Regions from separate parts of the Xanthomonas nasturtii genome, predicted to be linked through region 3. Evidence: predicted binding sites of a transcription regulator. Region 3 holds the regulator's gene; each other region holds the start of a gene.

Region 1 (3,277 bases), 1.8 Mb from region 3:
AAGGTGCGGAAGGCGCGCTCCAGGCAGCGGCGCAACGCTTCCACGCTGGCGTGCTGGAACAGGAAGCCGGTGACGCCATCGTCCACGGTGTCGATCAGCCCGCCGGTGGCGTGCGCAATCGGCAGGCAGCCAAAGCGCTGCGCGTACATCTGGCTCAGGCCACAGGGCTCGAAGCGCGAGGGCATGAGCAGAAAGTCGGCACCGGCGAACATGCGCCGCGCCAGCCCTTCCTCGAAGCCGATGAAAGCGCCGATCTGGCCGGGATAGCGCCGGGTCAGCTCGGCCACCTGGCGCTCGATCTCCGGCTCGCCGCCGCCGATCACTGCGATCTGGCCGCCGGCGGCCACGATCTGCGGGGCGACCTCGCAGATCAGGTCCAGGCCCTTTTGGTGCACCAACCGCGACACCACCGCAAACAGCGGGCCGGTGCTCTCGCGCAGCCCGAACGCCTTGCGCACCTGCGTGGCGTTGGCCTGACGGCCCTGCCACTGGTTCACGCTGAAGTGCGAATCCAGGTATTCGTCGGTGCGCGGGTCCCAGCTGGCGTCGATACCGTTGACGATGCCGGTCAGCGCGCCCTTGGCGGCGCGACCGGCCAGCAGCCGGTCCAGGCCACAGCCCTGGGCCGGGCCGGTGATCTGCTTGGCGTAGCTGACGCTGACGGTGTTGACGTGGTCGGCATTCACAATACCGCCGCGCAGGAACGACATCTGCCCGTAGAACTCCAGCTCGGCCACGCGCTCGGCGGGGATGCCCAGCGCAGCCGCCATCGAATACGGCACCAGCCCCTGGTAGGCCAGGTTATGGATGGTCAGCAGGCACGGCGTGGTGCCGCCGGACCAGCGCACATAGCCGGCGGCCAGCGCACACGGCCAGTCGTTCAGGTGCAGCAGGCGCGGCTTCCAGCCCAGCCCGGCATGGCCGGCGGCAATTTCCGCGGCGGCATGCGACAGGGTGGCGAAGCGGATTGCGTTGTCTTCGAACTCCGAACCGCTGGCGCTCACATACGGCGAGCCGTCGCGTTCGAACAGTTCCTTGGACAGCAGGATATAGATGGGCAGCCCGTCGGACTGCACGATGCGGCCGATGTCGCAGGCCGGTAGCGCGGCATGCGCCAACACGCGGCCGACGATTTCCACCTTGCCGGCGCGCTCGAGCACCGCGCGGTAGCCCGGGATCAGTACGCGCACGTCGTAGCGATGGCGCAACGCGCGCGGCAGTGCGGCCGCTACATCGCCCAGACCGCCGGCCTTGATGAAGTCCGCCATCTCCGACACCACGAACAAGGCCCCGCGCGTGTCCGCCAGCGACACCGGCAGGCGCTCGTGGTGACGGATGAAGCGGCCGCGCGCATCACGCGGTCGCCCGCTCTTCTTCAGAGTAGGGAGCATCGTGCTGCGCTCTAAGCGTGCGGTGGTAGCGTGAAGCGGCATCATAGCAACCATCTAAACATCCGTCGTAATGTGGGGTGAGACGGAAAAACGGCGAAGCGGAAACCACCGTCTGCCGATTCAGCCAGACGACTTGCTACGAATGAGGAGCGGGGCCAACGCGCGTACTCCACGGTGTCCTTGCCGACGAATTTACACCCCGACCAAATAAAATATGCGTGAACACGTGCTGACTTTTCTGCGACAGGCTACATTTCTTTGCGCACAGCTGCGCATACGCGCAGGCATAAGCACGTCATTGCAGTGCGATGACATCCCCGTATCGGTGCATACGCAGTGAGATGCACCCGGTGCGGGAGAACTCTGCCGCGTTCGTCGTCACCTGGATAACTTGTTCATCGACGCGTCCGCGTCACTTGTCGCGACGGCGCTTCGCGCATTGCCTGCATGCTGTTGCTGCGCGCTACGGCCCGGCTTGCTCAAGCGGCCCGTGCCCGCGCCGATAACGAGCGTTAGTAAAAGACCTTTCGAGACCCCGGCGCATGGCAGACCAGCCCGACCCCTCAAGCCGCCCGCGTGGCGGGCTGCGCCGTCTGTTGCCCTGGGGCGGCGCGGATACTGCGCGCCCCGCCGCTGCCTTGCCCGCAGTGATCAACGGCGAGCGCGGCGGGCAGGGCCTGTCCGCACATCAGCTGGTGCCGGCCAAGGCCAAGTCCGGCGCGCACGACCCCGCCGCCGCCACTGCCTTGCTGATGCGGCTGTTCTCGCATGCCGCGCATCCAGAGGCGCTGCTGCTCGCGTTCGCCGAAGGCATCGCCAGCCTGCATGGCGAACTCGGCGACATGGGCGTGCGCCTGAGCGCGGCGTATGCGGCCGGCGATTGGCCCGGCTACGGCCGCACGCTGCGCCAGCTGATCGACAAATACATCCGCACCATCGATATCGGCGATTCGCTGGCCGAAGGCCGCACCGAAGCCGAACAGCTGCGCGACCTGCTGCGGCATGCGCTGGGCAATGCCCTGGCCACCCTATTGCAACGCAGCCCCGAGCTGGCCGAAGAGGCCCAGACATTGGCCTCGGCGCTGCGTCACTGGCGTCCGGGGCATGAACTGATCACGCTGGAACAGCGCCTGCGCGAACTGAGCCACCAGATCGGCCTGCGCGCCGACGATGCCAGCGAGCAGCAGAACCTGTTGTTGGGCTTGTTTGACCTATTGCTGGAGAACGTCGGCGAACTCCTCGACGATCGCAGCTGGTTGCAGGGCCAGATCTCGGTGGTGCGGCAGCTGCTGGCCGGGCCGCTGGACGTGGAATCGATCGAGCAGGCGCGCGGCACCCTGCGCGAGGTGATCTACAAACAGGGCCTGCTCAAACAGGGCATCGCCGATTCCAAGACCGCCATGCGCGAGATGATGGTGTCCTTCGTCGACCAGCTCGACGGCATGGCCACCAGCACCGGCGAGTACCATGACCGCGTTGCCGGCTATTCGCAGGCGATCGGCGACGCTCGCAGCATTCCAGATCTTAATCGCCTGCTGCAGGACGTGCTGCAGGACACCGCCGGGGTGCAGGCGCAGGCGCTGGCCGCGCGCGACGAGCTACTGTCCGCACGCCGCCAGGTCGAAGACGCCGAACAACGCATCGCCTCGCTCGAACAGGAGCTCAACGCCGTCGCCGGGCTGGTACGCGAAGACCAACTGACCGGCGCGCTCAACCGGCGCGGCTTTGAAGAACTGTTCCAGCGCGAGGCGGCGCGCACCCAACGCAGCGGCCAGCCGCTGTGCGTGGCGATGCTGGATCTGGACGACTTCCGCCGGCTCAACGAGGCACACGGCCACGCCGGCGGCGACGCCGCGCTGCGCCACACCGTGGACGTGGCCAAGGCA
Region 2 (3,277 bases), 1.9 Mb from region 3:
GCACGATGCTACCCGCTGCCCGCCATGCGTGCCTCTGCCGGAAGTCTTGCTTCTCATCGAGCGACGCGGCATCGCCTGCGTAGTGGATTCAATCGGCGCACAGAAGTCGCCGAGCAGGTGCTGCAGCTGACGCACCCGCGCGCGCTTACTTGCTCATGCAGCGCTTCCAGCGCTCGTTCACCCGCTGCGCAAACCAGGCGGTGGTGAGCGTGCGGGTGATCTTTGGGCTTTCCAGGGTGATGCCGGGCAGCACGGCGCGCGGCAGCGGCTTGCCGGCGCTGCGCTCGGCCAGTGCGAACACCTGGCGATACAGCTCGGTATCTGCGAAATCGGCCGCGTTGCCGGCTTCCAGTGCGCGCCGGAGCTGGCGGTCGCTCATCGCCAGTTGGCTGCCCAGGCTGCGCGCGGCGCGCTCGGTGCTGCCGGGCGCGTCCAGGCTGGCGCCGGGTGTGAGCAGGTCGCCGTCCAGTGCCAGCGCGATACCGCTGGCCTTGCTCAGCGCGGCCTGGAAGGCGGCATTGCGGCTGGCGTACCACCCGGCGTTGAAATCGGCGAAGCGGTACAACAGCGCGTCGTAGGTGACCGGGTACCCAAGCAGATGCTGGGTGCCGAACCACAGCCCGCCACGGCGGCTGAAGACCTCGTGGCGGATCGAGTCGCCGGGTGGGTAGGGATAGCGCTGCGCATGGTGTTCGGCAAAGGCGATGCTCACCTGCATCGGCCCGGCGGTGTGCACCGGGTTGAGCCCGTCGAACAGGCGCGCGCCCAGCGGTACGCTGCCGGTGAAGTCTTCGAAGATGCGGCTCAGTTCCTGCTCGGTGCGCGCGGCAGCGATGCGCGTGGCATAGCTGCGCCCATCCGGCGAGCCCAGGCGCAAGGCGGCATCGACCATGAAACCGGGGATGTGGTGCGCACCCGCGCGGCGGTCGATCTCCGCACGCGCGATCTTGCCCAGGTTGGGCACCACCGGGTTGGCCTGGTAGGTCGACTCCTGCTCGGTCACCGCCAGCACCGCGCAGATGTGCTCGGCGCTGGTGTCCAACGCCTGCGATGACAGCGCCACGTACACATCGCTGGCCCAGCCGGCGCGGTCGGGCAATGTCGCCGGCAGGCGCCGTGCGATATCGGCCTTCACCGCATCCGGCGTGCGTTGCGGCGCACGCGGGGCCTGGGTGGCGCATGCCGACAGCAAGGCGATGGTCAGCAGTGTGAGCAGACGGGGAAGGGGCAAGGTCACGGCGTCTCCGGAAGATCGAGGGGCGGCAGCTGCCGTGCGGCAGTTTACGTGGCGCGCCTGTGGGGGCTTTCATCTTGAGTCGAAGGCTGCAACTGTCCGCGCGAAAACGACTGCTGACTCGTGCAGCGAGCGCCCCTCGGCGCCCCGGCAACATGTTCGCGGCAGTTGGTGACCCCGTGCCACATACAACGTCCGCGGCAGGTCTGCGCCAATGCAGGCCCCTGGCATCGGCAGCGGCGCATGGCGTCATCCCGATTCAAGACTGGACCACCCTGGCCGATAACGAGCTCGACTCCTTGCGCGTCGATCACGTGCCCCGTCGTGCCTGCCGGTCATCATTGCAGTTGCATGACATCCGGATCACGGCCATTTGGCCGCAGATTCCACCCGATTCCATCGCTGTCCAACCGTGGGAGTGCCTGAGATGCCGCAGCAACCAGCAAGCCGCCACCGGAGCGGACATGGCGCCCCAAGGGCGCGCGCACGCTGCGGCCCGTTATCGCCGTGACGGTTCCATGAGCATGCCGGCAACCCGGTGGCGACGCGTGCTTGCCGGGCTGGTCTTGTTGCTGAGCAGCGCGGTGGTGTCGGCGCAGCCGCAGCCGTGGAAGACCATTGAAGCGGCAGCAATCGACGACCCCATGGCGGCGTTGCAGATCGCACAGGCTTCCCTGCAGCAGGCCCGTCGCAGTCACGATGTGGATGCCGAGTTCTGGGCCTTGCTGACGCAGGCACGCGTGCTCATTTCGCTGGAAGACAACGAACGCCGCCAGGTCGTGCTCACGCAGGCGCGCGGGAAGCTCGACCAGTTGCACGGCAGCGCCAGGCAGGCGCAGCTGTGGCTGGACATCGTGCAGGCGCTCAGCGATGTGCGCGAAAACCCCAATCGCGGGATGGTGGCGCGGCTGGAAGCGCTGCGCGAACGCGCGCGCGTCCTGGGGCGCAACGATCTGCTGTGCGAAGTGGAATCGGTCGACATGTGGAGCATGCTCGCTTCCGGCAGCAGCGATGAATCCTGGAGCGCGGCGCAGGCCAGCTACCAATGTGCCGCACACGAAAAAATCCTGGCCCTGGAACTGGATGCGCTGACGCAACTGGGCTCATTGGCCAGCCGCGTCGGTGGCCGTGCCGCCGAAGACAACGAAACCGAAGACTATCTGCAGCGTGCGCTTGCGCGCCTGCATGACCAGCCGGCACGCTTCCAGCGCAGCCTGATCGAATACGAGTTCGGCACGGCCTTGGCGGCACGCCAACCCGAAGCGGCGCTGCTGCATTTCAGGCGCGCGCTGGCGCTCAGCCGCGAGCTGGGCGACCAGGCCGGCGTGGCCGCAGCGTTGACCAGTGCCAGCGAAGCCCTGATCGAAACCGGCGATGCCGCCGCCGCATTGATGATGGCGCGCGAGGCGCTGCCGCTGATGCAGAAGCAAGGCAACATCGCTCGCGTGGCGGCATGCCACACCGTTCTGCTGCAGGCCTTGATCGCATTGAAGGCGGGCAATCTCGATGACGAAATCATCGCCGCCAAGGCCGCCGACGACCCCAATCTCACCTTGAACCGACGCGCGCAACTGGTCGACGCGATCGCCCAGGCGCTGGCATCGCAAGGGCGCCACGCCGAGGCCTACCAGGAACTGCAGCGCGCCAACACGCTGCGCGCGCAGAGTCTGGACCGCCAGCGCGACACCGTGATGCTACGGCTGCAGGCGCGCTATGACGATGCACGCCGCGGCGCCGAAACCGCCGAACTGCGCCGCCGCAGCGAAACCGCGCAACTGGCGCTGCAGGCACGCGAAGCCGGCCAACGCGCGTTGTGGATCGCGTTGTGCGCGGCATGCCTGTTGCTGATTGGCGCGCTGGTGGTGCTGGCATTCGGCGCACGCCACCGTCGCCAGCTGTCGCGGCTGGCGATGCGTGACGAACTCACCGGCCTGCCCAACCGGCGTGCCATCCGCGCCGAGGCGCAACAGCAGATCGAGCAGGCCTTGCGCTCGCAGACGCCGTGCATGCTGGCCTTGATCGATCTGGACCACTTCAAGCAGA
Region 3 (3,277 bases):
CACCGGCTGCATGCGGGTGCGCATGACCGCGGTCTGCAGGCGTGCGGTGGCGATGTCCAGCGTACTCACCGCGCGGTCGAGTTCTTCATCGCGCAGGCGGGTGCGCAAGGTCTTCAAGCGGTTACGCGAGAGCACCAGTTCGCCGATCAGGTTGACGATGGCGTCCAGGCGTTTGGTATCCACGCGCACGGTCTGTTCGGCTTCGGCGCCGCCCTTGGCTGCGCCTTTGCCGGCCGCCTTGGGAGCGGGCGCATGCGCATCGTCGGCATGTGCGGCCGCCGCCGGTTTGGCAGCGGCTGCCTGAGGCACGGCCTTGACCGCCGGTGGGCCGCTCTTTGCATCGAACTGTGCAATCAACGCGGCCGGCGCGTGCGGTACCGGCTCGCCGGTGCCCATCGCATCCAGCATGGCCTGCAGATAATCCAGCGATTGCTGCGCGGCATCGAAGTGATGCGCCTGCAGCACCGCCTGGCCGGAGCGCGCCATGCCGAGGGTTTCTTCAGCGGCGTGGCACAGCTCCACCATCGGTTTGATCGCCAGAAAGCCGGCGCCGCCCTTGAGCGTGTGGAAGCCGCGGAACACCGCGTTGAGTTGGTCGGCCTCGTCTGGTGTCTGTTCCAGCGACACCAGCTGTTCGCCGAGGCGATCCAGGATTTCCTGGGCCTCGACGATGAAATCGGCAGCAATATCGTCTGGAACAGCACTCATGGTTACAACCCCAATCCGGACAGCAGGTCATCGGCGTCGTCCTGCGACACCGCGTGACGGTCCAGGCCCTTGACTGCAGGACCGGCAAGACCGCCGTCGTCTTTCTTCGGTTCGGTGCTCTTCGGCGGCAGGCCGAGCGCGCCGAAGCCTTCATGCACGCGCCGCACGATGCCGGCCACGCGCCGGATGATCTGGCCGCTCAAATCCTGATAGCTCTGCGCCAGCGACAGTTCGGTCAGGTTGTGGCGCATCTTTTCCAGCAACGCGCCCTGGTCCTGATTCAGACCGCCATCGCGCAACTGGTTGGCCAGCTCGCGGCATTCTTCGACCAGATCCAGCGTGCGATGGCTGGCCTTTTCGGTCATTTCCACCACGTGGTCCAGGCGCGAACACGCATCGTCCAGTTCGCCGGCCTCTTCGGGCACGGTGGGCAGTTCGCCCAGTGCCTGGCCAAGTTCGCGGGCGAGCCGGCTCAGGCCCTGCATCATCGGACGCGTGCGCAGGGCGGCGAGGTGGTCGACCTCGCGCTTCCACGCTGCTTCGTCACCGCTTTCCAGTGCGTCGAGCGCGCCTTGCAGGCGGTCGATCAACGCGGCGCGTTCGGCATTGGTTTCCACGGTGGCGTTCATCAGGCGGTGGCCGCCAGACGTTCGAACACCTTGCCCAGCTTTTCTTCCAGCGTCTGCGCGGTGAACGGCTTGATGATGTAGCCGTTCACGCCGCACTGCGCGGCTTCGATGATCTGTTCGCGCTTGGCTTCGGCGGTCACCATCATCACCGGCAGGTGCTTGAGCTTGGCGTCGGCGCGGATGTTGCGCAGCAGGTCGATGCCGGTCATGCCGGGCATGTTCCAGTCCGTCACCACGAAATCGAACGGGCCGGCACGCAACGCCGCCAGGGCGCTGTTGCCGTCTTCGGCCTCTGCGGTATTGGTGAAGCCGAGATCGCCCAACAGATTCTTGACGATACGTCGCATCGTCGAAAAGTCGTCCACGATCAGGATCCGCATGTTCTTGTTCACATCAAGCTCCTAACACGAAAAATTACGCGAAAAATTATTCGTCAATTTCGACACCGGCATCGGCCAGTTCGAAGACTTTGAGGCGGCCCCGCAAACGCACCACTGCCTGGCCGTGGATCTGGCACACGCGCGATTCGCTGACACCGAGCACGGCGCCGATTTCCTTCAGGTTCAATTCCTGTTCGTAGTACAGCGACAGCACCAGCTGCTCGCGCTCGGGCAACTGGCCGATGGCCTTGCCCAGCTCGCGGCCGAATTCGCCACGCTCCATCATCTGCTGCGGGTTGGGGCCACCCTTGGCGGTGGTGTCCAGCTCGCCGTGATCTTCGATGCGCGATTCCAGGCTCAGCACCTGGCCACGTGCGGCGTCTTCCATCAGACGCAGGTAGTCGGGCAGCGGCATTTCCATCGCGGCAGCCACTTCGGTGGCGGCGGCGGCGCGGCCGGTGTTCTGTTCGATCTTGCGCACGGCGGCAGCGGCGTCGCGGGCGCGGCGGTGCACCGAACGCGGCACCCAGTCGCCACGTCGAATCTCGTCGATCATCGAGCCGCGGATGCGGATCGAGGCATAGGTTTCGAACGAAGCGCCCTGTTCGGAGTCGTAGCTGCGCGAGGCTTCGATCAGGCCGATCATGCCGGCCTGGATCAGGTCGTCCACTTCCACGCTGGCCGGCAGACGCGCCGCCAGATGGTGGGCGATGCGGCGGACCAGGTCGGCGTGCTGGGTCACCACGTCGTTGGCGTTGTTGCGCTGCACGGCGCGGTACTGCGCGCTGGCCGTGGTTGCGGTAGCGGTGCTCATGCGGCCACTCCCCGTTGGATGATGCGTTCGACAAAGAACTCGACGTTGCCGCGCGACACGGTGGGGGCCTGCCAGCGCGAGGTACGGCGTGCGATTTCTGCGATGGCCTGCGCCGACGGGCTGGACGGGTAGGCCTTGATGACGGGCTGCTGCCGCTGCACCGACAGGCGCAACCAGTCGTCCTGCGGCACGTGGCCGAGATAGTTCAGCGACACATCGCCCAGGAACTTTTCGCACACGCGCGAGAGCTTGTCGTACAGCAGGCGGCCTTCGTTGGGGTCGCGCACCATGTTGGCGATGATCTGCAGGCGGTCTACGCCGCGTTCGCGGGAGAGCACCTTGATCAGCGCGTAGGCGTCGGTGATCGAGGCCGGCTCGTCGCAGACCACCACCACGGTGTCCTGGGCGGCCTGGCAGAAGGTCAGCACGCTGTCGGTGATGCCGGCGGCGGTGTCGATGACCATCACGTCCAGGTCGCGTTCCAGTTCGGAGAACACGTTGACCAGGCCGATGTGCTGGGCCGGGGCCAGTTCGGCCATGTGGCGGCGACCGGACGCGGCCGGCACCACCAGCACGCCGCCGGGGCCTTCGATGATCACTTCATCGAGCGTGCAACGGCCGGCGATCAGGTCGGCCAGGGTGTACTTGGGCGAGAGTCCCAAGACCACATCCAGGTTGGCCAGGCCAAGGTCGGCGTCCAGCAGCAGGGTGCGTTTGCCCATGTCGGCAAGCGCCACGGCCAGGTT

Evidence for each region. The regulator FliA, encoded in region 3, starts transcription of late flagellar genes. The targets are predictions, from matches to a motif close to TAAAGTTTNNCNNNCNNNGGCCGATAA.
Region 1: the regulator FliA is predicted to act here: its motif matches at 1,871-1,897, upstream of M3O59_RS01970 (GGDEF domain-containing protein).
Region 2: the regulator FliA is predicted to act here: its motif matches at 1,494-1,520, upstream of M3O59_RS18240 (GGDEF domain-containing protein).

Annotation. Positions count from the first base shown of each region.
Region 1 covers NZ_CP142084.2:455,253-458,529, reverse strand. Annotated here, with positions in the region: gene glgA (glycogen synthase GlgA) at 1-1,445, opposite strand, end outside; gene M3O59_RS01970 (GGDEF domain-containing protein) at 1,934-3,277, shown strand, end outside.
Region 2 covers NZ_CP142084.2:4,171,402-4,174,678, reverse strand. Annotated here, with positions in the region: gene M3O59_RS18245 (DUF1615 domain-containing protein) at 146-1,237, opposite strand; gene M3O59_RS18240 (GGDEF domain-containing protein) at 1,753-3,277, shown strand, end outside.
Region 3 covers NZ_CP142084.2:2,246,908-2,250,184, forward strand. Annotated here, with positions in the region: gene M3O59_RS09765 (chemotaxis protein CheA) at 1-708, opposite strand, end outside; gene M3O59_RS09770 (protein phosphatase CheZ) at 711-1,337, opposite strand; gene cheY (chemotaxis response regulator CheY) at 1,337-1,729, opposite strand; gene M3O59_RS09780 (RNA polymerase sigma factor FliA) at 1,764-2,531, opposite strand; gene M3O59_RS09785 (MinD/ParA family protein) at 2,528-3,277, opposite strand, start outside.